Regions from separate parts of the Aeribacillus sp. JST-2 genome, predicted to be linked through region 1. Evidence: a T-box and tRNA genes for the amino acid it is inferred to sense, from the RefSeq annotation. Region 1 holds a T-box; the other holds one or more tRNA genes.
What was found. The T-box of region 1 lies ahead of pheS (phenylalanine--tRNA ligase subunit alpha). A T-box ahead of a tRNA ligase gene usually reads a tRNA of that ligase, here a tRNA-Phe.
Positions count from the first base shown of each region.

Region 2: it has a tRNA-Phe gene. The T-box ahead of pheS (phenylalanine--tRNA ligase subunit alpha) is inferred to sense a tRNA for this amino acid. The anticodon was not compared.

Region 1 covers NZ_JBVVUU010000004.1:51,821-67,070, forward strand. The annotation lists gene sspI (small acid-soluble spore protein SspI) at 80-304, opposite strand; gene AC0KTX_RS03495 (TrmH family RNA methyltransferase) at 402-1,154, shown strand; T-box leader at 1,204-1,435, shown strand; gene pheS (phenylalanine--tRNA ligase subunit alpha) at 1,480-2,514, shown strand; gene pheT (phenylalanine--tRNA ligase subunit beta) at 2,540-4,951, shown strand; gene zapA (cell division protein ZapA) at 5,181-5,444, shown strand; gene AC0KTX_RS03515 (CvpA family protein) at 5,441-6,007, shown strand; gene polX (DNA polymerase/3'-5' exonuclease PolX) at 6,162-7,874, shown strand; gene AC0KTX_RS03525 (endonuclease MutS2) at 7,902-10,262, shown strand; gene AC0KTX_RS03530 (DUF350 domain-containing protein) at 10,285-10,695, shown strand; gene AC0KTX_RS03535 (long-chain-fatty-acid--CoA ligase) at 10,910-12,613, shown strand; gene AC0KTX_RS03540 (TetR/AcrR family transcriptional regulator) at 12,721-13,326, shown strand; gene AC0KTX_RS03545 (electron transfer flavoprotein subunit beta/FixA family protein) at 13,378-14,151, shown strand; gene AC0KTX_RS03550 (electron transfer flavoprotein subunit alpha/FixB family protein) at 14,179-15,156, shown strand.
Region 2 covers NZ_JBVVUU010000022.1:3,018-18,267, reverse strand. The annotation lists gene AC0KTX_RS11570 (YybS family protein) at 1-822, shown strand, start outside; gene AC0KTX_RS11565 (DHH family phosphoesterase) at 856-2,832, shown strand; gene rplI (50S ribosomal protein L9) at 2,829-3,275, shown strand; gene dnaB (replicative DNA helicase) at 3,401-4,777, shown strand; gene AC0KTX_RS11550 (adenylosuccinate synthase) at 4,921-6,213, shown strand; tRNA gene AC0KTX_RS11545 (tRNA-Lys) at 6,631-6,706, shown strand; tRNA gene AC0KTX_RS11540 (tRNA-Phe) at 6,801-6,873, shown strand; gene AC0KTX_RS11535 (peptidoglycan DD-metalloendopeptidase family protein) at 7,076-8,482, shown strand; gene yycF (response regulator YycF) at 8,640-9,353, shown strand; gene walK (cell wall metabolism sensor histidine kinase WalK) at 9,356-11,194, shown strand; gene AC0KTX_RS11520 (YycH family regulatory protein) at 11,191-12,534, shown strand; gene AC0KTX_RS11515 (two-component system regulatory protein YycI) at 12,521-13,330, shown strand; gene AC0KTX_RS11510 (MBL fold metallo-hydrolase) at 13,336-14,130, shown strand; gene AC0KTX_RS11505 (S1C family serine protease) at 14,245-15,250, shown strand, end outside.

The DNA of each region.
Region 1 (15,250 bases):
TAAAACTGCTGACGGAAGTTATCAAACGTCTGGATAAAGAAACCGTTGAAAAAATCATCTATCACTAATAAAGAGCTGGTTATTTTCCAGCTCCTTTTCCTTTTAATCCTTGTTCAAGGGTTTCAACCATTTCTTGTTGATCGTGTTGACTCGAGTTTTCCCAGATGATTTCAAATAAGACTCCGAGTCCCGGAAGCATTTTTTCTTCCCCGCTTTTTATCGCATCAACAATCGTTTCTCTTAGCTCGTCTTGCGTATTATTCGATATATTGGCAATGACGGCGTTTCGTAAATCAAAATTCATCTTTTTCACCTCGTTTACCCTTCGTTCTTCTTTATTTTTTCCGCGGTATTCTATATTATGTATATGTTAGAAAAAACAAGTTGAAGGAGAAAGTTTCTTGAAACGGATTGAATCGGTGAAAAACGAAAAAGTGAAAAAATGGAAAAAACTCCGTTTGAAAAAGGAAAGAGAGAAACAAGGGCTTTTTTTAATAGAAGGCTTCCATTTAGTAGAGGAGGCGTTAAAACAGCAGGGCGTCGTCCAAGAGCTGGTCATGTTAGAAGGGACATCCCTCCCGGAAGACTTTGAACATGGCTCCATTCCGATGACTGTTGTATCAAAAGAGGTGTTCCGGCTTCTTTCGGAAACGGAAGCACCGCAAGGAATCATAGCTGTTTGCAAAAAACGATCCAGAGACATAAATATTCATGACAATAAATGGCTGTTGATTGATGCGGTACAGGATCCCGGGAATTTGGGCACCATCATCCGCACCGCCGATGCAGCGGGAATGGATGTCGTTATTCTTGGAGAAGGAACCGTTGATTTATATAATAGTAAAACGATTCGGGCAACCCAAGGATCGCTGTTTCATTTGCCTATAATCCATGCTTCTCTGAAAGATATCATTACTCAATTGAAAAATGCCTCGATTCCGGTATACGGCACCTCCCTTTCCAATGCAGTCTCCTATAAAACAATCGAACCTAGTGAAAAATTTGCATTAATAGTCGGGAATGAAGGAAATGGAGTGTCGGGTGAACTGTTGGCAATGACGGATCAAAATTTGAAAATTCCGATTTATGGACAGGCGGAATCTCTCAATGTAGCCGTTGCTTCCGCTATTTTCATGTATCATCTCCTAAAATAGTATTGCGTCTCTTTTCTCTTTTTTTTATAATAAAAAGCAATTGAATAAAGGAACAACCATGAAGGAGAAGAGTAGTTTGCTGATCGCCATTCCAGGGAGAAAATGCCGCAGACTGAAAGCATTTTTATGGTGGAAGCAAATGAATTCACCTCCTGAGTTGACGCCGGGACCATACGATTTTCGTATGTAAAGGCGCTCCGGCTTTGCCGTTATAACAATGAAGAGAACAAAGATATTTCTTTGTTAATAAGGGTGGTACCGCGGTTCAACTCGTCCCTTTAGGGGATGAGTTTTTTTTATTTTCAATAAAAAGGAGGATTTTTTCATGCAGGAAGAGTTGACAAAACTTCGAGATGAAGCGCTGCAAAAAGTGCAGGCTGCGGCGGATCTAAAAGAATTGCAAAACATACGTGTTCAATATCTCGGCAAAAAAGGACCGATTACGGAAGTGCTTCGCGGAATGGGGAAGCTGCCGAAAGAAGAACGGCCGAAAATCGGCGCTTTAGCGAATGAGGTGCGTGAATCTATTGCCGATGGAATCAGCAAAAAACAAACAGAACTTGAAAAAGCGGAAATTGAGAAAAAGCTTGAGAAAGAAACAATTGATGTTACATTGCCGGGGCGGCCTGTTCTGTCGGGGAACCGCCATCCTATTCAAGCGGTCATTGAAGAAATTGAAGATTTGTTCATTGGAATGGGCTATACGGTGGAAGAAGGGCCTGAAGTTGAAACAGATTATTATAATTTTGAAGCGCTGAATTTGCCAAAAGGGCATCCGGCCCGCGATATGCAAGACTCTTTTTATATAACGGAGGAAATATTGCTACGAACCCACACATCGCCCGTACAGGCAAGAACGCTTGAAAAATACAAAGGAAAAGGACCTGTCAAAATCATTTGCCCCGGAAAAGTGTACAGACGCGACACCGATGATGCGACACATTCTCACCAATTTACGCAAATCGAAGGGCTTGCTGTCGATGAAAACATTCGCATGAGCGATTTGAAAGGAACTCTTGAAGCGTTTGCGAAAAAGCTGTTTGGCGAAGACCGGCAAATTCGCTTGCGCCCAAGCTTTTTCCCGTTTACTGAACCTTCTGTTGAGGTGGATGTCTCCTGTTTTAAATGTTCCATGAAAGGCTGTCATGTTTGCAAAGGAACTGGCTGGATTGAAATTCTAGGAGCAGGGATGGTTCATCCGAACGTATTGGAAATGGCCGGATTTGATTCGAAAAAATACCGTGGTTTTGCGTTTGGAATGGGGCCTGAACGAATCGCCATGTTGAAATACGGAATTGATGACATTCGCCATTTCTATACGAACGATTTGCGATTCTTAAAACAGTTTAAACAAGCGTAATCTTCAAAGGAGGCTGGATCAATCGATGTTTGTTTCATATAAATGGCTTTGTGAATATGTTGATGTAGATATTTCTCCGGAGGAGCTGGCGGAAAAAATTACACGAAGCGGAATTGAAGTGGAAGGCGTTCATTTTGTCGGCGGAGAAATCAAAAATGTAGTCGTTGGCGAAGTGCTTGAAAAAGAACCGCACCCGAACGCCGAAAAATTGAGCAAATGTTTAGTCGATATCGGGGAAGAAAAACCGGTGCAAATTATTTGCGGCGCAAAAAACGTAGCAAAAGGACAAAAAGTGCCCGTGGCAAAAGTCGGCGCCGTTTTGCCTGGAAATTTTAAAATCAAACGGGTCAAACTTCGCGGGGAAGAATCAAACGGGATGATTTGTTCTTTACAAGAATTAGGGATTGAAGGAAAACTTGTACCAAAACCGTTTTCTGACGGCATTTTTGTTTTTCCGAGCGATGCAGAGGTTGGAAAAGATGCAATTGAACAGTTGTTTTTTAATGACCACATTTTGGAATTGGGCCTCACTCCAAATCGGGCGGACTGTTTAAGCATGATCGGGGTTGCATATGAAGTTGCTGCCATTTTAAACAAGAAGGTGCATATGCCCGACCCAGCGTATGTGCCGGCAGAAGAAAAAGCTTCAGATTATATTACAGTAAACGTCGAGGCAAAAGAAGATAATCCTCTGTATGTGGCAAAAGTGATTAAAAATGTCAAAATTGCTCCTTCACCGTTATGGATGCAAATGCGTTTGATAAAAGCAGGAATCAGACCCCATAACAATGTGGTCGATATCACCAACTATTGTTTATTGGAATACGGCCAGCCGCTTCATGCTTTTGATTATGATCGGCTCGGGTCAAAAGAAATTCTCGTCCGCCGGGCATACGATGGGGAAACGATTGTCACTCTTGATGATCAAGAACGGAAGCTCACAAACGATCATCTTGTCATTACAAATGGAACTGTTCCCATTGCATTAGCAGGAGTCATGGGAGGCGCTGATTCAGAGGTAAGGGAAGATACGACGACCGTTTTATTGGAATCCGCTTATTTTAAAGGATCCACCGTCCGCAAAGCTTCAAAAGATTTAGGGCTCAGAAGCGAGGCCAGCGCTCGGTTTGAAAAAGGAGTTGATCCTGTAAGGGTAAAAGAAGCGGCAGAACGAGCAGCACAATTAATTGCCAAATACGCTTCAGGAACAGTGTTAAAAGGCAGTGTTGAATTTCATGACCTTCAAGTTGAACCTAAGGTGATCTCTGTATCAGCGGAAAAAATTAACCGTGTTTTGGGAACGAACATTCAAGTTGATGAAATCAAAGCAATTTTTGAACGTCTGCAATTTGAAACCGTTGAAAAAAATGGTGTTTTCACTGTGACGGTGCCAACAAGACGAGGGGATATTGCGATAGAAGAAGATTTAATTGAAGAAGTGGCGCGGTTATATGGATATGACCATATCCCTTCCACATTGCCGGAGGGAAAGTCAACCTTGGGCAAATTAACAGACTATCAAGGAAAGCGGAGAAAGGTTCACAGGTTTTTAGAAGGAGCCGGCCTCTGCCAAGCCATCACATATTCATTAACAAGCGAGGAAAAGGCTGCGCTTTTTGCATTGGAAAAATCGCAACTAACAAGGTTGGCTCTGCCAATGAGCGAGGAACGCAGTGTTCTTCGGCTTAGTTTGATTCCTCATTTATTGGAATGTGTTCAATACAACAAGGCGCGGCAAATGGATGATGTCCATCTTTACGAAATCGGCTCCGTTTTCGTTTCGGAGAATAATGGTGGAAAACCGGTGGAAAAAGAACGGCTGTCAGCTGTTTTGACAGGGCATTTCGTCTATCATCCTTGGCAAGGCGAAAGAAAAAAAGTTGATTTTTATGTTGTAAAAGGAATTTTAGACGGTTTGTTTAATCTATTGGGGCTTTCAAAAAAGATTGAATACAAACGAGGGAATGCAGAAGGGCTTCACCCTGGCAGAACAGCGGATATTTATTTGAACGGGACGTTTATCGGATTTGTCGGTGAATTAAATCCACAGGTTGAAAAAGAATACGACTTGGATGAAACGTACGTCTTTGAACTTAAATTAGCAGAGCTTTTCCAATTTGAAGCCGAGCCGGTCGTCTATGAGGCGATTCCGAGATTTCCGTCGATTACTCGCGATGTTGCCTTCGTCGTTGATCAAAAAGTCCAAGCTGAAGAGCTGCAAAAAACAATTGTTACAGCCGGGGGACGATTATTAAAAGAGATTTCCCTTTTTGACGTATATGAAGGCGGGCATTTGGAAAAAGGAAAGAAATCTGTGGCATTCTCCCTTCGCTATTATGATCCTGAACGAACGTTAACGGATCATGACGTGGCGGCAGTCCATGAAAAAGTAATCAAATCGGTTGAAGAGAAATTTTCAGCAGTGCTTCGCAGTTAAAAATGGAGGTGCACGACGCACCTCCATTTGTGTTTGAAAGAAAATACCGAAATTATTTCATACCGTTAAAAAGCCTTCAGATTTACTGAGATAAAAAGACGTTGCTCTTTCCCAGCTCTCCCAAATTCCATTCATACTTCTTTCCATCTTTTCGACAATCATGTTATGATAATGGTTAGAATTTTATTATGGTTCAACGACAAATTTGACAGAAGGATGGATGATTCATTTGTCTGAAAAACCGAAACCGAAAAATAAAACAACCGTTCAAATATACGGACAGCAATATTCGATTGTCGGAGATGAAAGCGTGAGCCATATCCGTCTTGTTGCATCAATTGTTGATGAAAAAATGCGGGAAATCAGCAAGAAAAACCCAACTCTTGATCTCAATAAGATTGCTGTTCTGACCTCGATCAATGTCGTTCACGATTATTTGAAATTGCAAGAACAATATGAACGACTGAAAAAACAACTGGATGAAAAGGATTGAAAGTAAACATGCTTGATTTGATCATTTTCTTTTTCTTGACTTTCGGTTTATTGGTTGGTTTAAAAAGGGGATTTATTCTTCAAGTCATTTATTTGACAAGTGCGATTATTGCTTTTATTGTTGCCAGAACATATTATGATGATTTGGCTCCAAAATTGAAACTGTGGGTTCCGTTTCCTCATTTAGGTGAAGCCGACCCTGCCTTTTCCTTTTTAACCGGAGATTATTTGGAGCTTGCTTACTACAGAACCGTCGCATTTGTCCTGCTGTTTTTCTGTGCCAAAATTGCCCTTCATATAATAGGATCGATGCTAGATTTTGTTGCGCTTTTGCCCATCCTTAAACAAGTAAACCGGTTGTTGGGGGCAATATTTGGATTTGCGGAAACATACCTCATTTTATTCCTTGTTCTTTTTTTAGGGATGCTGTTGCCGATTGAACAAGTTCAAGGCATTCTCGGTAAGTCGGTGCTGGCGGAACTAATGGTTCATCATACCCCGATATTATCTGACCGTCTTCATGATCTGTTGATCAATTACTTAGGCAACGGAAACAAGCTGTGAACGGACGATGGAACTTTGATATGATGAAGCATCCATCGTCCTTCCTTGTTTATCATGCAACCCTCAAGATGATGGCAGCGATCCATATCATTGTATCCCGTCAAAAAAACTTGTATCATTTTGATAGTTGTTCGGTTTGAGAGGTGATTCGAACGTGGCTGTCCATAAAAAGGACGTAGTAAAGTTGTTGAAAACAATTGCGATATATATGGAAATCAAGGGAGAAAACCGTTTTAAAATAGCTGCATTTCAAAAAGCAGCCGCTGCTCTAGAACGAGATGACAGAAGCCTTTCTGATATTTACGATTTTACTGCGATCAGCGGCATCGGCAAAGGAACGAGCGCTGTTATTAAAGAATTTATGGAAACTGGCGAATCGAAAACTTTGCAAAACCTCAAGAAAGAGGTTCCGGAGGGGCTGATTCCGCTTTTGAAGCTTCCGGGGCTGGGCGGAAAAAAGATTGGAAAGCTGTATCAGCAATTAGGAGTCGTGGATCTCGATTCTTTAAAAACAGCCTGTGAATCACACCAAGTACGCAATCTCCAAGGTTTTGGGGAGATTTCAGAAGAAAAAATTTTGGCTGCCATTCAAGAATGGGATGAAAGGCTCGAACGGCTGCCTCTTGCCCGTGTACTGCCAATTGCAGAAGAAATAGAAAAGTTCTTGGAAAAAGAAGCTTCCATTGTTCGTTTTTCGCGGGCGGGAAGTTTAAGAAGAATGAAAGAAACTGTAAAAGATCTCGATTTTGTGATTGCGACCGAATCTATTGAAAAAACAAAAAATTATCTTTTGTCCATGCCAAACATTCGCGAAGTGATTGCGAAAGGAGATACGAAAATATCTGTTGAGCTCATGTTGGATGTTAAGGTCAATGTCGATTTTCGCCTTGTTCATCCGCAAGAATTCGCATCGGCTCTGCTTCATTTTACCGGATCTAAAGAACACAATGTAAAATTGCGCCAACTTGCGAAAGAGAGAGGCGAAAAAATCAGCGAATACGGGGTTGAAATAATTGAAACAGGGGAAATTCTCTCCTTTGAATCGGAAAGAGCGCTGTATAAGCATTTTGATTTGCCATTGATTCCGCCGGAAGTTCGGGAAGAAGGAACAGAAGTAGAAAAGTATACAGGCGGGCTTATTTCCGTTGAACAAATGAAAGGCGACCTCCATATGCATTCCACTTGGAGCGATGGAGCGCATTCCATTCGAGAAATGGCGGAGGCCGCAAGAAAAAAAGGATATAAATATATTGCCATTACCGATCATTCGCAATTTTTAAAAGTGGCCAACGGTCTAACGCCTCAGAGACTGCAGCAGCAAAAAGAAGAAATTGATCGATTGAATGATCAATATGGAGACTTTACCATTTTAAAAGGAGTCGAAATGGATATTTTGCCTGACGGAACTCTTGATTATCAGGATGAGTTTCTAAAAGATCTTGATATTGTCATTGCCGCTATTCATTCCGGATTCTCACAGCCGCATGAAGTAATCATGGAACGGCTGAAATCAGCCCTTTTCAACCGCCATGTAGACATCATTGCTCATCCGACAGGCAGATTGATTGGTGGAAGAAAAGGTTATGACGTCGATATTGACATGCTCCTTCAACTTGCGAAGGAAACCAATACGATTTTAGAATTAAATGCCAATCCCAATAGGCTTGACTTATGTGTGGAACACTTACAAAAAGCGCAGGAGCTCGGTGTAAAAGTGGCGATTAACACAGATGCCCATAGTATCGATATGCTGAATGATATGGAGATAGGGGTTGCGTATGCACGCAAAGCTTTCATTCGTCCGGAAGTTGTTGTCAATACGTGGGACATCGGCCAACTGCGCCAATTTTTGAAAAAGAAATGCTGACAATCCAGCATGTCGGGAGGGTACACTTTGCAAGAACGTGTCTTGAACGTTTTGGAATTTAACAAAATAAGGGAACAACTAAAAGATCATGCATCCTCTTCATTGGGGAAAGAGAAAGCGCAGCATTTAATGCCGTCTGGAGATTTTCAAGAAGTGCTCAAATGGCAGGAGCAAACGGATGAGGCAGCGACAGTGCTTCGAATAAAAGGACATATACCATTGGGAGGTTTAAGCGATATACGCCCTAGTGTCAAGCGTGCCCAAATTGGCGGAAGTCTAAGTCCGCAAGAGCTTGTCGCTATTTCCGCCGTTCTGTACGCCTCAAGGCAAATGAAACAGTTTGTGCTAAACTTGATAGAAAATGAGGATGTTTCTTTGCCCCATTTAGGAAGATTGGCCGGCGGCATTCATGTTTATTTCCAAGAAGAAAAAGAAATTAATCGCTGCATTCGGGATGATGGAGAGGTGCTTGATGATGCGAGCGAAAAATTGAGATCGATTCGCAGGCAACTGCGCACGCTGGAAGGGCGGATTCGGGAAAAACTCGAGTCGATCATCCGCTCTCCGTCCGCACAAAAGATGTTGTCAGATGCGATTATTACCATTCGGAACGACCGCTACGTCATTCCGGTCAAACAAGAATACAGAGGGGTTTACGGAGGGATTGTTCACGACCAATCTTCATCAGGCGCCACGTTGTTTATCGAGCCGCAGGCAATCGTTGATTTGAACAATTCGCTAAATGAAGCGAAAATGAGAGAAAAACAGGAAATTGAGCGGATTTTAACAGAGTTATCTAAGATGATCGCGGCGATAAGCGAAGGGATTTACCAAAATGTTTCGATTATGACGGAAATCGATTTTATGTTTGCAAAAGCTTTATATGCCAAAAGAATTCATGCAACAAAACCGGAGATCAATCACGATGGCGTCATTAAGCTTTATGAAGCACGGCACCCTCTGATTGATCCAGAGGCAGTTGTACCAAATACGATTGAACTAGGGGAAGAATTTCATTCGATTGTTATCACTGGTCCAAATACCGGAGGGAAAACGGTGGCATTAAAGACGATCGGACTCCTTACTCTAATGGCGCAGGCTGGTTTGCAGATTCCTGCTCAAGACGGCTCCAAAATGGCTGTATTTGAAGCTGTTTATGCTGACATTGGAGATGAACAATCGATCGAGCAGAGTTTGAGCACTTTTTCCTCGCATATGGTCAATATTGTCGATATATTACAGAAGTTGAACGACCGCTCGCTCGTGTTGTTTGATGAGCTTGGCGCAGGAACAGACCCCGGGGAAGGTGCCGCCTTGGCCATTGCGATTTTAGACGAAGCTTTAAACAAAGGAGCGAAAGTTGTCGCCACTACCCATTATCCGGAGTTAAAAGCGTACGCCTTTAACAGAGAAGGAGTCGTGAATGCGAGTGTAGAATTTAATGTCGATACGTTGTCGCCAACTTATAAGTTATTAATCGGCGTTCCCGGACGGAGCAATGCCTTTGAAATATCAAGAAGACTTGGACTGAAGAGCCATATCATTGACAGGGCTAAATCGCTTATCAACACGGAACGGACCGAAGTAGATCAGATGATCGCTTCTCTTGAAGAAAATAATAAACGGGCGGAAGAAAATTGGCGGGAAGCGGAAAAGACTTTGAACGAAGCTGAAAAACTGTACCATGAATTAAAACAAAAAATGATGGAATTTAGCCGGAAACGGGATCAACTATTGGAAGAGGCGGAACAGAAAGCGAAAGAAAAGCTGGAAGAGGCGCAAAAAAAGGCGGATGACATTATTCAGAGATTAAGAAAAATGCAAAAAGAACAGTTGGCCGCCGTGAAAGATCATGAACTAATTGAAGCCAAAAAACAGCTTGAAGCAGTTCTACCTGTATTTGCGAAATCTGAGCAGCTGCCGAAAAGGAAAAAAGAAAACAGAACCTTTAGACCAGGTGATGAGGTGAAAGTTTTAAATTTAAATCAAAAAGGCCAACTTATTGAAAAAGCTAACGAAAAGGAATGGCTTGTTCAAATCGGCATTTTGAAAATGAAGGTGAACGAAGAAAATCTTGAATATATCAAAAGTCCATCGGCTGTGGAGGAAAAGCCGCTTGCATCGGTAAAAGGAAAAGATTTCCACGTTCCATTGGAACTTGATCTGCGGGGAGAACGGTATGAAGATGCGCTTATTCGGCTTGAAAAATATTTGGATGATGTTTTGCTTGCTGGATATCCACGAGTTTCCATCATTCACGGAAAAGGAACAGGAGTGCTTCGACAGGGAGTTAGGGAGTATTTGCAACAGCACCGCGCCGTCAAAAGCATCCGCTTCGGTGAAGCAAATGATGGGGGCACAGGCGTAACAATCGTCAATCTAAAATAAATTGTTTGTAAGGAGAGTCAGCATGAATTCGTTTTGGGAAAATGTCTATGTTGAAACGGCCGCCAACTATAGTGTCGTCATTTTATGCGGCATTCTGTTTTTAGTCATTTTTGAGTTGGTAACCAAATACAGAAATTGGGAGGAAATTCATAAAGGCAACCTTGCCGTGGCTATGGCAACTGGTGGAAAAATTTTTGGCATATCCAATGTTTTCCGTTACACGATCGAACAGCACGATTCCCTCTTTGAGATGATTGGCTGGGGATTTTACGGATTTGCATTGCTTTTGATCGGATATTTTATCTTCGAGTTTTTAACGCCAAAATTTAAAATTGATGATGAAATTCAAAAAGATAACCGAGCGGTAGGATTTATTTCGATGGTCATTTCCGTCGGTCTTTCCTATGTGATCGGTACAGGCATTGGAAATTAGGGGAGAGTAAGGATATGGAAACGCTAGCGAAAATATTAATGGTTTTATGCGGTGTTTTTGTTGTTGTCGGCATTGTGTATTTAATGGTTTTTGCGTAACCGGCAGGGAAATGCAATCTCTGCTGGTTGGGTGTTGAATTTTCTTAAAATAAATATATTTCTGAATATATTTTTGATATAATGAAGAAAATGATTCTCAATGGGGAGGAAAGAAGATGGACCATCAAAAGCCATGGTTGAAATTTTATCCATCGGAAGTCCCGCATGCCATCATTTGGGAGAATAAGCCTTTAACTCGATACTTTAAGGAAACGGTCGAGCAATTTGCTGAAAGAATAGCTGTTTCGTTTTTTGGGAAGACGTTGACTTTTTACGAACTTTATGAACAAATGTTAAAATTAGCTAATTATTTAGAACAAATCGGTTTAAAGAAAGGAAGCCGAGTTGGATTAATGCTCCCAAATTCGCCGCAAGCTGTCATCTCCTATTACGCCGTATTGGAAGCAGGCGGCATTGTTGTGCAAATGAATCCCCTTTACACGGAAAAAGAATTGGAGCATCAATTGAAAGATTGCGAGGCGACATATCTTATAACATTGGATATCTTCTATCCGAAAGCGAGGAAAATAAAAGCGCTGACAAAATTGAAGCACATTATTATTACAAAAATTCAAGAATATTTGCCGTTTCCGAAAAACCTCTTATATCCGCTCGTCAACAAAAAACAGCAAAATGTTGCCGTCAGTATTGATCCTTCACCAGAAACCCATTTATGGAAAGACATTTTAAAAACATCTCCAGCGGCTGAATTGAATATAAACATTGATCCGAAAGAAGATGTAGCTCTTTTGCAATATACAGGGGGAACGACAGGATTTCTGAAAGGCGTCCAGCTGACACATGAAAATTTAATATCCAATGCCAAAATGTGCTCTGCTTGGACATATCCATGCCGGCGCGGGGAAGAATCAATACTTGGAGTTCTTCCGTTTTTTCATGTATATGGAATGACGGCAGTGATGAATTTATCCATTTTAGAGGGCTACAAAATGATTTTGCTGCCAAAATTTGAAGCGGAAGAAATTTTAAAAACGATTCAAAAAGAAAAGCCGACACTCTTTCCCGGAGTGCCAACGATTTATATTTCCTTATTAAACCATAAAGATTTAAAAAAATATGATTTGACTTCCATTAAATATTGCATAAGCGGTTCGGCTCCTCTTCCGGTAGAGGTGCAGGAAAGGTTTGAAAAGGAAACAGGCGGGAAGCTTGTGGAAGGATACGGGCTTTCGGAGGCATCGCCGGTCACGCACGCGAATGTCATTGATTCAAAGGTCAAAAAGAAAGGCAGCATCGGCATTCCATGGCCGAATACTGATGCGGCCATATACTCGGCTGAAAAACAGGGGATCGCTGATGTTTATGAATATGGCGAACTAATCGTAAAAGGCCCGCAAGTAATGAAAGGTTATTGGAACAACAAGGAAGAAACGGACGCTGTTTTAAAAGACGGCTGGCTGTTTACAGGCGATATTGGCTATATGGACGAGGACGGCTTCTTTTACATCATCGATCGCAAAAAGGACATGATCATCGCCGGCGGCTTCAATATTTATCCTCGCGAAATAGAAGAAGTTTTGTATGGGCATGAAAAAATAAAAGAAGTAGTTGTTGCCGGCATTCCTGATCCTTACAGAGGAGAAACCGTAAAGGCGTATGTCGTTCCGAAAGAAGGGGTCCAGCTGACTGAAAAGGAACTGGATCAATTTGCAAGGCAACATCTTGCTGCGTATAAAGTGCCGAAGCAATATGAATTTCGCCAAGAGCTCCCTAAAACACCTGTCGGAAAAATTTTGAGAAGAAGATTAATAGAAGAAGAAAAAAATAAAATGGAGAATAATGATGAGGGAAAAATTTAAAAAAAGTTTGCATGCTTGTTTTACGTCCGCTTGACAAAAAAAGCCTGCTAACATATGATGAAAATGAATGACTATTCATTCACTTATGATGAAGGAGAAGAGAGACGTTGAAAGAAAAAAGACCGAAATATAGACAAATTATTGATGCAGCCGTTATTGTGATTGCTGAAAACGGGTATCATGCAGCGCAAGTGTCAAAAATCGCTAAACAAGCAAAAGTAGCGGATGGAACCATCTATCTTTATTTTAAAAACAAAGAGGACATTTTAATTTCTTTGTTCAGAGAAAAAATAAGCGGACACTTAGAACAAGTAAAAAGCGAACTGAACCGTAAGCCGACGGCTTCGGAAAAATTGTTTGCATTGATACATCGACATTTTCAAATGCTTGTCGAGGATCCTCATCTTGCCGTTGTTTTGCAGCTGGAACTGCGGCAAGTGAACAAGGAGCTTCGAAAGCAAATCAACGAAATTTTAAAAGATTATTTAAAAGTTATCGATGAAGTGATTGAATTTGGAAAATCAACGGGTGAATTTCGCAAAGATCTGGATGTGAGGATTGCAAGACAAATGATTTTTGGCGCAATCGACGAGACGGCAACAACATGGGTGATGAAAGAACAAAAATACGATCTGCTTTCGAATGCGGAAAAAATATTTGATCTTTTAACAAACGGTTTCCATTCACCGAAAACGAACCGACATACAACATAGCAGATAATGATGCGGTGCCCGGAAAATTTTTTGAAAAAGGGGATGGATGAAATGAATATCGTTGTTTTAATCAAGAGAACGTTTGACACAGAAGAAAAAATTGTGATTGAAAATGGTGTGGTTGCTTGCGGGGATGCACAATATATTATCAACCCGTATGATGAATACGCTATTGAGGAAGCGATACGAATTCGGGAGGCTCATGGCGGTGAAGTGACGGTTGTTTCCGTAGGCTCTGAAGAAAGCGAAAAAGAATTGCGCACTGCTCTTGCGATGGGGTGTGATAAGGCGGTGTTAATCAATGTAGAAGATGAGCTTGAAGAAGGGGATCCATCCACAACCGCTTCCATTTTATACAAATATTTAAAGGATCAAGGAGCAGATATTATATTAGCCGGAAATGTCGCGATTGATGAAGGATCAGGCCAAGTCGGCCCCCGTTTGGCGGAACTGCTTGACATTCCGTATGTCACCACAATAACGAATATTGAAATAAGCGGAAAAGAAGTGAGAGTTGTTCGGGATGTGGAAGGGGATTCCGAGGTAATTGAAACAACTTTGCCGCTTTTAATCACCGCCCAGCAAGGATTGAATGAACCAAGATATCCATCATTGCCCGGTATAATGAAAGCAAAGAAAAAACCGCTTGAAGAAATGGATCTTACAGACTTGGATTTAGACGAAGACGATGTGAAACCGAAAACAAAGACAATTGAAGTATTTTTACCTCCGAAAAAAGAAACTGGAAAGATACTTGAAGGAGATCTTCAAGATCAAGTAAAAGAACTCGTTTCATTGCTGAGGACAGAGGCAAAAGTCATTTAGAAAAGAAAACAAGGGGGATGGGAGAATATGGCGCGCAAAGTATTAGTGTTAGGTGAATTGAAAGACCGATCATTAAGACAGGTATCATTTGAGGCTTTGGCCGCCGGGAAAATCATTTCAGAAGGAGGGGAAGTTGTCGCTGTTTTGGCTGGGGAACATGTAAGCTCTTTTGCAAGCGAATTGATTGCCCACGGGGCTGACAAAGTTGTGCTGGTAGAGGATGAAAAATTGAAGCACTATACTTCTGACGGTTTTTCGCAGGCTGTGTTGGCTGTCATTCGATCAGAAAAACCGGAAGCGATCATTTTCGGTCACACCGCATTAGGCAAAGACTTATCACCGAAGCTGGCGGCTAAATTAAATACAGGACTTATTTCTGATGCAACGGCGATTGAAACAGCAGGGGGCAACATCGTGTTTACAAGGCCGATATACTCAGGAAAGGCTTTTGAAAAAAAAATGATCACGGAAGGAATTGTGTTTGCAACCATCCGCCCCAATAACATTCAATCACTTGAAAAAGACGAAACGAAAACAGGCCGAGTGGAATCTTTATCTGTTGAAATAAAAGATTTGCGTACGGTTGTGAAAGAAGTTGTGCAAAATGTGGCTGAAGGTGTTGATCTAACGGAAGCAAGAGTAATAGTTGCCGGCGGCCGCGGTGTCAAAAGCGCGGAAGGATTTAAACCATTAAAGGAGTTGGCGGATATACTGGGGGGAGCAGTCGGAGCTTCGCGTGGGGCCTGTGATGCTTTTTATTGCGACTATTCGATGCAAATAGGCCAAACCGGAAAAGTTGTCACCCCTGATCTCTATATTGCCTGCGGAATTTCCGGAGCCATTCAGCATTTAGCGGGAATGTCGAATTCAAAAGTGATTGTTGCGATCAACACAGACCCGGAGGCAAACATTTTCAGTATTGCTGATTACGGAATCGTCGGTGATTTGTTTGAAGTTGTGCCGCTGTTGACGGAGGAAATAAAAAAAATAAAAATCCATTCTTAACGTGGAGGAACTCGTAGATGCTGCAATGCCAGTTCATATAAAAAGATGAATGTTTAGCACCTTTTACTGGTGCATTTTTTGTGCATAAAGACTA
Region 2 (15,250 bases), on a different contig from region 1:
TTGTTGCTTGCAACGCCATTTATCATTTTTGTTTTTCGGCATGGATGGAAACAATCGATTTCGTTGGTGATCGCCGCTTGTTTGCTATCGTTTTTGGCAGGAACCTTTGTTTCGGTTCCGATGGCCTTAATGTTTAGCACAACAGGGATTGTCATGGCTTATTTTTATCGTCGTCAAAGGCCAATGTACAGTCTGATCGGCGGAACGATTTCTCTCCTTATCCATTTTGTTGCGGCATATGCCGTATCTATTGTCTATTTAGGAGAGGATATTTTCGCTGAAACGATCGAGCAAACGAGATCTACCATAAATGAAACTTTGGAATTGTTTCCATCTTTAGATGAAGAAGCAAAGAAAATATTGGCGGAGCAAGTAAACGCCCAGCTAAATGTATTCGCTTATTTGCTTCCAAGTATGTTTGTTGTTGGTTCATTTATATTAACAATTGTCATACATATCATAAATCAACCGATTTTGAAAAGATTAAAAATGAATACTGGATCCCTCATGCCTTTTCGAGATTGGAAATTTCCTACTAGCATTATATGGTATTATTTAATTGCTGTTGTTCTGATGTTTCTTAACATACCGGAGGGGTCGTTTTTATATATAGCCCTTTTAAATCTTGTTTTTATATTGCGGACATTATTGTTGATTCAAGGTTTTTCCTTCATTTTTTATTTTTCTTACGTCAAAAAGTTCTCTAAAGCCATACCAATTTTGGCTGTTGTTGTTTCGTTTTTCATCCCGATCCTGCTTTATCCTGTCCAGATATTAGGAATTGTTGATTTAGGGTTTAATCTCCGTGATAAAATCCGTTAAACGGTTCGTTTTGTTTGCGAGGAGCTGAATGAAATGCCGGATGTTTTAGAAAAATCTTTATTCCTCTACTCCTTATATGTTTTGATAGGGATAGTAATAACAACGGTCGTTCTTTTGTTTTTCTATCATTGGTTGGCGGGATGTATAATCGCAGTAATCGCAGTTTCCGGTTTGCTTTTTTTCCATTACGCTTTCAAAAAACTGAGGTCAGACATCGATGCCTATATTTCGGCATTGAGTTTGCGGCTGGAAAAAGCGGGCGAGGAAGCTTTAATGGAAATGCCGATTGGAATCATGCTTGTAAATGATCAGTATATCGTTGAATGGGCGAATCCATTTATTGCTTCTTATTTTAAAAACGAAACGTTGATTGGCCGGTCACTTCAAGATATAGCGGAGCCATTGACGGCGCTCTTTAAGAAAAAAGCTGGTTCGGATATCATTTCTTTACAAGATCAAAAATTTCACGTTATTGTAAAAAAAGAGGAACGCATCCTTTATTTTTTTGATGTGACAGATAAAACAGAACTGAAAAAACAGTATGAGAACGAACGGACTGTTTTAGCATATATTTTCCTTGATAATTACGATGAAATTACGCAAGGGTTGGACGATCAAAAACGAAGCAGCTTAAATAGCGTTGTCACTTCTATTCTCAATAAGTGGGCGGTTGAAAACGGAATTTTTTTAAAGCGTGTTTCTTCCGAACGCTTTGTTGCGGTGTTAAATGAGAACATTCTGGCAGAACTTGAAAAAAATAAGTTTGCCATTTTGGATGAAGTAAGGGAAAATGCCATCATTCAAAATGTATCATTGACTTTGAGTATAGGGATTGGAAAAGGTGTTAAAAGTCTGCCGGAACTGGGTGATTTGGCACAATCAAGCCTTGATCTAGCTTTAGGAAGAGGCGGTGATCAGGTAGCCATTAAACAAGAAAATGGCAAGGTGAAGTTTTATGGAGGAAGGACGAATCCGGTAGAAAAACGAACGCGCGTCCGTGCCCGCGTCATTTCTCATGCGTTGAAAGAAATTATTCTTGAGAGCGATAAAGTATTGATTATGGGTCATAAAAACCCTGATATGGATTCAATTGGTTCAGCCATCGGCATTTTAAAAGTAGCGGAAGCAAATCAAAAAGACGGGTTTATCATTATCAATTTTGATGAGATGGGACACGGAATTGATAAACTGATCAGCGAGGTAAAGAAAAATTCTGAGTTATGGTCTCGATTTATTTCGCCGGAAGAGGCGATGGAAATTGCTACCGATCAAACGCTTCTCGTTGTGTTGGACACAAACAGGCCATCTATGGTGGAAGAGGAAAAAATATTGGATGAAATCGATCACATTGTCATTATTGACCATCATCGAAGAGGAGAAGAATTTATTAAAGACCCTCTTCTCGTCTATATCGAGCCGTATGCTTCGTCTACGTCCGAATTAGTCACAGAACTTTTAGTTTATCAACCGGCAGAATTAAATTTAAATATGGTTGAAGCAACAGCGTTATTAGCAGGAATTACTGTCGATACGAAAAATTTCACGCTTAGAACAGGCTCCCGTACATTTGATGCAGCTTCATATTTAAGATCAAAAGGGGCAGACACCATTCTCGTACAAAAATTTTTAAAAGAGGATATCGGACATTATGTCAAGAGGGCAAAATTCATTGAAAACACGGAAATATTCCCTAATGGCGTCGCTATTTCCAAAGCGGAAAACGAAGATGAATATTTTGACCAAGTAATGATAGCCCAAACAGCTGACACCCTTTTGACGATGAGCGGTGTATTAGCCTCTTTTGTGATTGCCAAACGTGATGAGAATACAGTTGGCATTAGCGCCAGGTCTTTGGGGGATATAAACGTCCAATTGATTATGGAAGCTCTTGGAGGAGGGGGCCATTTAACAAATGCAGCAGCACAGATAGAACATGTTACAATAAAAGAGGCTGAAAAAAGGTTAAAGCAAGCTGTTTTTGATTATTTTGAAGGGGGAAATAGGGAATGAAAGTCATTTTTTTAAAAGATGTAAAAGGAAAAGGGAAAAAAGGCGAGGTAAAAGAAGTAGCGGATGGATATGCACAAAATTACCTTATTAAAAAAGGATTGGCGATTGAAGCGACAAACTCAAACTTAAAACAGCTGGAAGCTCAAAAGAAAAAAGAAGCTAGAGAGGCTGCCGAGGAATTGGCTCAAGCAAAAAAATTAAAAGAACAGCTTGAACAAATTACCGTAGAATTGAAAGCAAAAGCGGGAGAGGGCGGAAGGCTATTTGGTTCTGTTACGAGCAAACAAATAGCAGATCAATTAAAAAAAGATTTTCAGATTCAAATCGATAAACGGAAAATCGACCTTCCGGATGCGATTCGCTCTCTAGGGTATACGAACGTTCCCGTCAAACTGCATTCCGAAGTCACCGCAACTTTGAAAGTTCACGTAACAGAAGAATAAAAGAATGAAAAGAAAATGTGGTATTATGGAAAGAAGTGAATCTTGAAATAATGCCACATTTCTCTTTATACTTTCTTTTCGGATAACCATGATGAAAGTGTTGATTGAAAAAGGCGGTGATCATCATGAATGATCTTCTATTAAGTGATCGAATTCCACCCCAAAATATAGAAGCAGAGCAGGCAGTGCTGGGGGCGATTTTTTTAGAACCGCAGACAGCCCTTATGTTAGCTTCGGAAATTTTAGTGCCTGAAGATTTTTATCGATCCAGTCACCAAAAAATTTTCCAATCGATGCTAAGGCTTGCTGATAAAGGGGAGCCGGTCGATTTAGTAACAGTGACGAAAGATTTAGCGGATGCGAAAATTTTAGATGAAGTTGGCGGAGTTTCCTATTTAAGCGACTTGGCCAACTCTGTTCCGACAGCCGCAAATGTAGAATATTATGCAAAAATTGTAGAAGAAAAGTCGATTTTGCGGAGATTGATTAGAACGGCAACATCGATTGTTCAGGAAGGTTACAACCGCGAAGATGAAGTAGATTCGCTGCTGATGGATGCGGAAAAAAACATCATGGAGGTAGCGCAGCGCAAAAAAGCAGGAGCGTTTCAAAATATAAAAGATATTCTTGTCAGAACATATGACAAAATTGAAATGCTTCATAACCGCAAAGGGGAGATTACCGGGGTTCCTACAGGTTTTTCCGAATTGGATCGAATGACGGCAGGTTTTCAGCGAAATGATTTGATCATTGTTGCAGCCCGTCCTTCTGTCGGAAAAACGGCCTTTGCACTAAATATCGCTCAAAATGTTGCGACGAAAACGGATGAAAATGTAGCTATCTTCAGCTTGGAAATGGGTGCTGAACAGCTTGTGATGCGGATGCTTTGTGCAGAAGGGAACATTGATGCGCAAAATTTAAGAACTGGGAATTTAACCCCAGATGATTGGGGGAAATTGACAATGGCAATGGGAAGTTTATCAAATGCGGGGATCTATATAGATGACACACCCGGCATAAGAGTGAGCGAAATAAGGGCCAAATGTCGGCGGCTAAAACAGGAAAAAGGGCTTGGATTGGTGATTATTGATTATTTGCAATTAATTCAAGGGAGCGGCCGAAACAGGGAAAACCGTCAACAAGAAGTTTCAGAGATTTCGAGATCTTTAAAAGCACTGGCACGGGAATTGGAAGTTCCTGTGATTGCTTTGTCTCAGCTTTCCAGAAGTGTGGAGCAACGTCAAGATAAACGCCCGATGATGTCAGATATTCGCGAATCGGGAAGCATTGAACAAGATGCGGACATTGTGGCCTTTTTGTATCGGGATGATTATTACAATAACGAATCAGAAAACAAAAACATTATTGAAATTATTATAGCCAAACAGCGCAACGGTCCTGTCGGCACAGTGCAGCTTGCCTTTGTAAAGGAATATAATAAGTTTGTTAATCTTGAACGGAGATTTGATGATGATCACATTCCTCCAGCTGTCTCTTCATGAGACAGTTTTTTTTATATAATACCGAACATTTTATTTGATTTTAAATATTTTGTTCGGATTTATTTGACTCCGCCCTTAGCAATTGGTAGAATAAACTTGTTTCTTGGTTTGATTTTTTGTTAAACGCGGAGGTGGATATATACATGTCATCAGTTGTGGTGGTTGGTACGCAATGGGGAGATGAAGGAAAAGGGAAGATTACTGACTTCCTTTCGCAAAATGCGGAAGTGATTGCGCGATACCAAGGAGGCAATAATGCAGGTCACACCATTAAATTTAACGGTGAAACATATAAGCTGCATTTAATCCCATCAGGTATTTTTTTTCAAGATAAAATTTGTGTCATTGGAAATGGAATGGTTGTTGATCCGAAAGCGTTAGTAGAAGAGCTTAGCGGTTTACATAAACGAGGAATTCAAACGAACAATCTGCGAATTTCCAACCGTGCTCATGTCATCCTTCCATACCATTTAAAATTAGATGAAGTGGAAGAAGAAAGAAAAGGCGCCAACAAAATTGGCACAACAAAAAAAGGAATTGGCCCGGCATATATGGACAAAGCCGCCCGTATTGGCATTCGGATTGCCGATTTGTTGGATCGGGAAGTGTTTGAAGAGAAATTAAAACGGAATTTAGAAGAAAAAAACCGGCTGTTTGAAAAAGTGTATGAAGTGGAAGGATTCAAACTTGAAGAGATTTTAGAAGAATATTATGAATATGGCCAACAAATTAAAGAATATGTATGCGATACATCTGTCGTGCTAAACGATGCATTGGACGAAGGCCGCCGGGTGTTATTTGAGGGAGCACAAGGGGTTATGCTTGATATTGACCAAGGGACATATCCATTTGTCACTTCGTCCAATCCGGTAGCAGGCGGTGTAACCATTGGCGCCGGTGTAGGGCCAACCAAAATTAAACATGTTGTCGGCGTTTCGAAAGCATATACCACTCGTGTAGGAGATGGACCGTTTCCGACAGAACTCCATGATGAAATAGGCAATCGCATTCGTGAGGTCGGAAGGGAATATGGAACAACGACAGGACGTCCCCGACGCGTTGGCTGGTTTGACAGCGTTGTCGTCCGCCACGCACGCCGTGTGAGCGGGATTACTGATCTATCATTAAATTCGGTAGATGTTTTAACAGGGATTGATACGTTAAAAATTTGCGTGGCATACAAGTATAAAGGCCAAATTTTAGAAGAATTCCCGGCAAGTTTGAAAGTACTTGCGGAATGTGAACCGGTTTATGAAGAAATGCCAGGCTGGACGGAAGATATTACGGGTGCGAAAAGCTTGGACGACTTACCTGACAATGCCCGTCATTACGTAGAACGCATTTCTCAATTAACAGGCATTCCGCTCTCTATTTTCTCGGTTGGGCCTGATCGTTCGCAAACCAATGTCGTCCGCAGTGTTTACAGCCCTGTTTAATAAGGAAAGGAGGGATTTGGAAAGATCCCTCTTTTTTATTGATAGAAAAAATGAAAAAGAACTTGTTTTATCCATTCGAAAATGGTATGATTATACACGTCTTGAAAAAATAAACCGTCAGATTATGTGGCAAAGCATGAACGACTTTGCTTCGGAGTTATCCTTTTGGGTATTCTGCTCGAACCACTGCTTGGTTTCTCAACTGAGCGGGGCGGCAGGCAGAAGAGGTTAAAGACATCAGGAAAATTGAAAAAGAGATCATAATTGCTATGAAGAGCCATTAGCCCAGTGGTGGAGCAACGAGCCAAGCTTCTTTGAAAAGACTGTGAGTTGTCCCGACGCACTCATCATCGCCGAAAGAGCTGGAAGAGGAAGGGACATCTGACTTTTAAAAAATAAGAATTGTTGATTGATTTTGAGCCATTAGCTCAGTCGGTAGAGCATCTGACTTTTAATCAGAGGGTCGGAGGTTCGAATCCTCCATGGCTCACCATGATAAAGAGATGAACCACATTGCAGTTTGACGATGCATCTTTACAGATGATCCATTGTTGCACCATCATGGGCCATAATGAAATACTTTTCACGGCTCGGTAGCTCAGTCGGTAGAGCAAAGGACTGAAAATCCTTGTGTCGGCGGTTCGATTCCGTCCCGAGCCATTCAAAACGCACGAATTGTCGTGCGTTTTTTTGTTTCCTCAAAATTTATACATAAAAATTTGTTTACATTTATTATACAAATTTGTTACATTTTTTCTCGATTTAAAGAGTTTAAAAAAAAATATGTTACCCTATAAAAGTACAACTGAAATGGTTGCTTACGGTTGACAGCTTGTTTAAACAGCAAGGGGGAAACTCGATCGTGGCAATAAGGAAAAAGGAAGTTAAGCATTTCCGGGACAGAGGGATTACGTTTACTCTTTTAAGCTCATTGCTTGCAGTGAGCCTGCCGTTGAAAGCTTCTGCAAACCAACAAACTGACAACGTTTATCAAGTTTATTTAAACGGCAAATATATTGGTGCGTTGGATCAGCCGCAAGGAATCAGCAAAATGGCCGGAGTAAAAAAAACAAAAAACTTCTATAGGAACGCGCCGATTGCCATCCGAGACTTAGTTTTTATTCCTGTAAAGAGGTTTCATAGCAGAAAAAATCAAACGGCAATCAATAGTCTTCAAGTTCCAGTTTCATCTATTGCCTTGGTTGTGGGCGGAAACATTATTGCTTATTTTCAAAATAAAAAAGAGGCGGAAAAAGCAGTCTCCCAGCATATCCAAAAATTTTTGCCCGAAGATTTCCACGTTGAAATGGAAGAACTGCTTGCAAATCGCAAACTTTTTTCCGCCGTACAAAAAGGTGAGTCCCAAATAATAGACGTATTTTTATCAAAAGAAGTTTCATTTAAAGAGAAAAAAATAATACCTGAGATGATCGTATCTGCTGAAGAAGGTGCTAAACTTTTAGATAGAGGATATTTGCAAGAAATCATTTATACGGTGCAAAAACATGATGTACTCATTAATATAGCAGCAAAATTTCATTTAACTCTGGATCAGTTGTTAGCTTTTAATCCGTTTTTAACAAAGGAATCAATTATTCGTCCTGGCGATAAACTCTATATACAGACCTATCAACCTTTTTTCAATGTTCAAGTTCGAGAAAAAGTAATGGAAAAAGAACGTGTTCCCTATGGAATGGAAATTATTAGGGATGCAACAATACCTGAAGGAAAAGAAATAGTAAAACAGGAAGGAAAAGAAGGAATCAAACTTCATCATTATTTCGTTTATAAAATAAATGGCAAACAAGTAAGAAAAGAACCAATAAAAGAGGAAATCCTCCAAAAACCGATAAAAAAAGTAATCATAAAAGGAACAGAAGCTGTTTCTTCCCGAGGACAAGGAGTTTTAAAATGGCCTGCTGCAAAAGGTTATGTTTCTAGCAAAATGGGTCAGAGATGGGGCCGAATGCATAAAGGGATTGATATAGCCCGCCCGGCAAATAGAACGATCGTAGCGGCGGATGACGGAACGGTGATTTCAGCAGGATACGATGGCGGATATGGAAACAAAATTGTGATCGATCACCATAATGGAATGCGCACAGTATATGCGCATTTACATTCCATTTCCGTTAGTGCCGGCCAAACGGTTACACAAGGGCAAAAAATTGGTATAATGGGTTCAACGGGAAATTCCACAGGGGTTCATTTGCATTTTGAAGTTTATCAAAACGGCAAGCTGCAAAACCCTTTGAACTATTTAAAATAAACCTCTAGCAACTGGGCTAGGGGTTTTCTGCTTACATTTTCCCCATTTTTCCCAGTAAAAAGTTTATGCTGGGAGATATTGACTCTGTTCTCATGGATGGTGAAACATAGCCAATCGTGGTAAATTTAAAATAAGGAGATTTAAAGGGGAGAAAGTGATGGAAAACAAAAAAATACTTGTTGTAGATGATGAAAAACCGATTGCAGATATATTAGAATTCAATTTAAAAAAAGAAGGTTTTGATGTTTATTGCACTTATGATGGAACAAGCGCCATTGAAATGGTGGAAGACATACAGCCGGATTTAATTTTGCTTGATATTATGCTTCCGGGCAAGGATGGAATGGAAGTATGCCGCGAAGTTCGAAAAAAATATGAAATGCCGATTATTATGTTAACAGCTAAAGACTCAGAAATTGATAAGGTGCTTGGATTAGAACTGGGGGCGGATGATTATGTGACAAAGCCTTTTAGTACAAGAGAACTGTTGGCAAGAGTCAAAGCGAATTTGCGCAGACACCAAGCAAATGCAGCAAAAGATGCCAATTTTGAGCAGACGGAAATTCAAATCGGCTCCCTCGTCATTCATCCGGACGCCTATGTCGTATCGAAGAGAGGGGAAACGATTGAATTGACACATCGCGAATTTGAACTGCTTCACTATTTGGCAAAGCATATTGGACAAGTGATGACGCGTGAACATTTGCTGCAAACCGTTTGGGGCTATGATTATTTTGGCGATGTGAGGACTGTGGATGTAACGGTCAGAAGACTTCGGGAAAAAATTGAAGACAACCCGAGCCATCCAACTTGGATTGTCACTAGACGAGGAGTAGGATATTATTTGCGCAACCCTGAACAGGAGCTGTGAACATGAACAGCAGTAAAGTCAGCTTTTTCCGTTCAATTCATTTCAAGATTGTTTTAATTTATGTTCTTTTGATTATATTGGCAATGCAAATTATTGGAATTTATTTCGTTAAGGAGCTTGAATCTTCTCTAATTGAAAATTTTAAATCCTCTCTTTCGCAGCGGATTGATTTGCTTGTTTACAATATCGAACAAGCAATGACGACTGCCGAAACGGATGAATCAATGGATTTGGAAGAGGAGATTTCCGCTATCCTGCAAGATTTTAAACGAGAGGAAATTCATGAAGTTCGTGTAGTCGATCAAGACGCACGGATAATCGGGACATCTGATTTTAATAAAGATGTTGTTGGAAAAAGAACGACTGAAAATATGATCAAAAGAACTTTAATCGTCAGCTCTCCGGAAAGCAATGTTCTTCTTGATCCCGATACGAAACATCGGATGTATGTTTCGGCGACACCTATCATTACTGATCATAAGCGGGAAACGATCGGAGTCGTGTATGTCGTTGCTTCAATGGAAGAAGTGTTTTCGCAAATGCGTACGATCAACAAAATTTTTGCAACAGGCACGGGAATGTCGCTTTTAATCACAGCAGCACTTGGGATTTTTCTTGCCCGTACGATTACACGCCCTTTATCGGATATGAGAAAACAAGCTTTAGAACTTGCAAAAGGGAATTTTTCCAGAAAAGTAAAAGTATATGGGGAAGATGAGATCGGACAACTAGCTTTGACATTCAACCATTTAACAGAAGAACTGGAAGAAGCGCATGAAACAACGGAAGAGGAACGGAGAAAGCTCGCTTCGGTCATTGCTCATATGACTGAAGGTGTTATCGCAACAGACCGGACAGGAAACATCATTATAATCAATAATCCCGCTCTTGAAATGCTGAATGTTTCACGTGAAACAGCATCAGAAAAGTCGATTGTGGAGCTTTTAGGATTAACCGATCAATATACTTTTGATGATTTGCTGAATCAGCAGGAACCGATGTTGCTAGATGTCAGTACGAAAGAGAAACCTTATATATTGCGGATAAGTTTTTCTACCATACAAATTGATGAACATCACATTAATGGCCTGATTGCCGTTGTCTACGATGTGACAGAACAAGAGCGGATCAATCAGGAACGGCGTGAATTTGTTGCGAATGTTTCTCATGAACTAAGAACACCGTTGACAACTATGAGAAGCTATTTAGAGGCATTGGCGGAGGGGGCTTGGAAGGATCCGGAAATTGCACCAAAATTTTTGCAGGTTACACAAAATGAAACGGAGCGGATGATTCGGCTTGTTAATGATTTGCTTCAATTGTCCAAAATGGACAGTAAAGACTATCATTTAAATAAACATTGGGTGAATTTCACCGAATTCTTCCATAAAATTATTGACCGCTTTGAAATGATGAAACAGCTGCATGTCATATTTGAACGGGACATTCCAAAAAAGAATTATTATGTTAAAGTTGATGCTGATAAAATTACTCAAGTGCTCGATAATATTATTTCAAATGCTTTAAAATATTCGCCTCAAGGAGGAAAGATTTCTTTTCGCGCAGCGGAAGTTGGCAGTTTTATTCAAATTAGCGTAAAAGATGAAGGAATTGGGATTCCAAAAGAAAGTGTGAAAAAGATTTTTGAACGTTTTTACAGGGTGGATAAGGCTCGTTCCCGGAAAATGGGAGGAACTGGTCTTGGTCTTGCAATAGCAAAAGAGATGGTAGAAGCCCATGGCGGAAAAATCTGGGTTAAAAGTGAGGAAGAAAAAGGAACAACGGTTTTCTTCACTTTGCCGTATGAACCGAATCAAGATCAAGAGGATGATTGGCAATGAACCGGGAAACGATCAAATCGGTCATTTTAACAATATTAGTTTTGACAAGTTTGTTTTTCACGTGGAATATTTGGACTTATCAGCCGAACTACGGAGAAATATCCAACTCAAATTATGTGGAAAACAATCCTTTAAGCAATACTACCAAGAAACTGTATGAAGTTATTGAGCCAGATCATGTTTTTATACATGAAGATCAGAAGCATTTTGCAACATATGATGAAAACATCATTGAAAAATTATGGAGGGATGTTCGCCAATTAGAATTAGAAAATTTTCGAAATATATCTGACAACATCGGAAAAGAATATGGTTTTGATAAGTGGATCATTGGTGAAAGCAAAGATTTCAATCAAACATTCGTTTTTGTTTTTAATGATTTAATCCCGATGTCTGCCATGATGACTATTTCTGAGTGGGATAATAAGGAAGACTTTAATATTAAATTTGACCGGATTTTAGTGCCGTTTTCAGAAGGCAGAAATAAGCAAAAAATTTATTTAGTGGATTATGAGCATAAATATGTTGTTGAAGCGGAAGTCAAAACGGTATTAAATGATATTTGGAAGCAAGTTTACGGACAAGAGAAAGAAAGATTTCACCGCTATTTCATTTGGAAAGGCCTTTTTTTGCCGCAAGACCCATTTCCGATGAAGAGGCTTCAATACTTTACAAAATCGTTGAATGGAGAACAAATTAAAAACGCTTTGTTTAGTGATCCAAGCTACGTGAAGCGGGATGTCAACGCAACTGAATATATTTATACAGACAGTTCCCGACAGCTTGTTATTAATGAAGATAAGGAACAGGTTTTGTATGTCAATCCAGCCATTGATCAATCGCTGACAACAGAAAAAGGGCAGCTGATTTTGCAAAGCGTCGATTTTTTAAATAAACATGGAGGATGGGTATCAGGGTTAAATGATTATCGCTATGATAAAACGGATCAAGATCAAAAAATTTATTTTCGTTTAATGGTTCGCAACTTTCCTGTATTTTCTTTCAGCGATTCTCATTATACGATCACGACCATCATGCAAAGCTGGGGGGCTAATGATATCGCCTTATACCAGCGGCCGTTATTTTATTTAGATGATTTTATTCGCGAGGACTACAAAACATTGCCGGGAGCGAATGAAATAATAAAAGCGCTGGAAAATGATCCTAGTTTTGAAAGCCAAAAAATTAAGCGTATTTTTCCCGCTTATGATATACAGTTGTCATCACGGCAAAATATCGTCAATTTAGAGCCGATTTGGTGTATCGAATTAGAAAGCGGAAAATATAAAAAACTGGCAATCAATGAAGACAAGGGAGGGGAAGGCAGTGGATTGGAGTAGAACGAAGACTGTCTTTATAATTGCCTTCCTGGTCCTTGATATTTATTTAGCCTTTCAGTATCTGGAAAAAGTAAAAAATTCAAAATATGACATGATAACGAAAACAACGACGGAAGAGCAGTTTGCAGCGGAAAATATTCAATACGGGAATCTGCCAAAAGAAGTGATCGAGGGATCTTACATAACAGCAGAAAGCAAAGTATTTAAACGGGAAGAGATAGAAAACTTAGAAAACCAAGAACCGATGCTTCCTGATGAAGATTTGTCAAATTCAGTGACAAAGCTGAGAATGAGCTTTATAAAACCCATTCCGACTTCGGAAGAAAATATAAAAAGTAAAATAAAGCAAATTTTAAACACGCAAATCATTGAAGGAAGCCAATATCAATTTTGGCGGTACAATAAAGAGTCAAAAGAAATTATTTGTCTTCAAGCTTACAATGGCCGAATTATTTTCCAAGACGTAAACGATGGCATCGGAATGATTGTATTTTATTTAAACGATTTTAATGAAATCATTTCATACCAACAGACATTGCTTGAGGATATAAAAGAGCTTGAAAAACAAGAAATATTGCCGGCTATTAAAGCGTTAGAAGCGCTTTATTATAAAGACGATTTAAAACCAAACAGCAAGGTAACAGAAGTTGAATATGGCTATTATACGCAATATCCGTTGTCGGAACAGCAGATTTTGGCTCCCACATGGCACGTTGTTGTCAATAAAACAGAGGATTTTTTTGTCAATGCTTTGGAGGGACAAGTAATCAAACCAGAGAAAAATCATTTGGAGTGAAGAAGATGAGTTTGCAATTTAGCGTGTTGGCAAGCGGCAGTACTGGAAATGCCGTCTATGTTGAAACAGATGAACATGCACTATTAGTCGATGTTGGATTAAGCGGGAAGCAGATGGAAAGATTATTTATGCAAATCGGACGGGATATTCAAAATTTAAGCGGCATTTTAGTCACTCATGAACATAGCGACCATATTAAGGGATTAGGGGTTTTGGCGAGAAAATATAAAATACCGGTTTTTGCGAACGAAAAAACATGGAGAGCAATGGAAAGGGAAATCGGCGATATTGATCTAGAGCAAAAATTTACTTTTGAAATCGGTGAAACAAAATCGTTCGGAAGCTTGGAAATTGAATCTTTTGGTGTTTCTCATGATGCGGCGGAACCGATGTTTTTTGTTTTTCACCATTGTAATAAAAAACTGGCGTTAATTACGGACACAGGTTATGTAAGCGACCGAATGAAAGGGGTTATTAAAGGAGCGGATGTCTTTATATTTGAGAGCAACCATGACGTGGAGCTGCTCCGGATGGGAAGATACCCTTGGAATGTAAAACGAAGAATCTTATCGGATGTCGGGCATGTTTCAAATGAAGATGCTGCATTGGCCATGGCAGATGTCATTGGCGAGAAAACAAAAAGCATTTATTTAGCCCATTTAAGTCAAGAAAACAATATGAAGGAACTGGCGCGGATGTCTGTGCAGCAAACATTGGCGAAAAAAGGATTGTTGGTTGGCGAGCAATTTGATTTATATGATACGGATCCTAAAAAACCGACTCCACTTGTTGCGGTATAATGTTTGAATTTCGGGTTAGCGGGGAAAGTTAATGTTATCAATGTTTTTCCTTCCACTTTCAAGTTATACTATAGATAGATCAATCATTCGCCATTGAAAGGAATGATGAAGGCAATGGGATATTATGACCAAGATTACAAGCGGTATGATGACCGGAAGCAAAAGGGTAATCGGGGCGGAACCATTCTAGCCGGATTTCTCGGGGCGGTTTTAGGTGCATTGTTAATCATTTTCTCTATTCCGGCGCTGGCAAGGTTCGGCGTTCTCCCATATGATTTGAATATTGGCGAGACAAACGGGAATAACGGCAGCGATAATGTGTTGGAAACCGAGCCCGGAACTGCTAAGACGGTGAACGTTGATGTGAATACGGCCGTTACAGAAGCCGTTAATAAAGTGTCCGATGCAGTAGTGGGAGTTGTCAATATTCAACAGGCAAGCTTCTGGGATCAAACAGAGCAAGGGGAAGCAGGAACCGGATCAGGCGTGGTTTATAAAAAACAGGGAGACAAAGCATTTATTGTCACAAATCATCATGTTGTAGCCGGGGCTAGTGAATTGGAGGTTGTCTTAAAAGATGAGACACGTATCCCCGCCCAACTAGTCGGTAGCGATGAGCTAATGGATTTAGCGGTATTGGTTGTCGATGCAAAACATGTGAAAAAAGTTGCTGAATTCGGCAATTCAGATAAAGTTAAACCGGGTGAACCGGTGCTGGCGATCGGAAACCCGCTCGGCCTTCAATTTGCCGGCTCAGTTACACAAGGAATTATTTCTGGAACAGAGCGAACGATTCCTGTTGATATTGATGAAAACGGGACAGTGGATTGGCAGGCGGAAGTGCTGCAGACCGATGCGGCCATTAACCCTGGAAACAGCGGTGGAGCGCTTGTGAATTTGGATGGAAAAGTCATTGGCATTAATTCAATGAAAATCGCCGAATCGGCAGTGGAAGGAATCGGGCTGTCCATTCCGATCAATATCGCCGTTCCAATTATTGACGATCTGGAAAAATACGGAGAAGTTAAACGTCCTTATATGGGCATCGGCCTTCAATCCTTGGAAGACATTCCTAGCTACTATTGGCAAGAGGCATTAAATTTGCCGACCGATGTAAAAG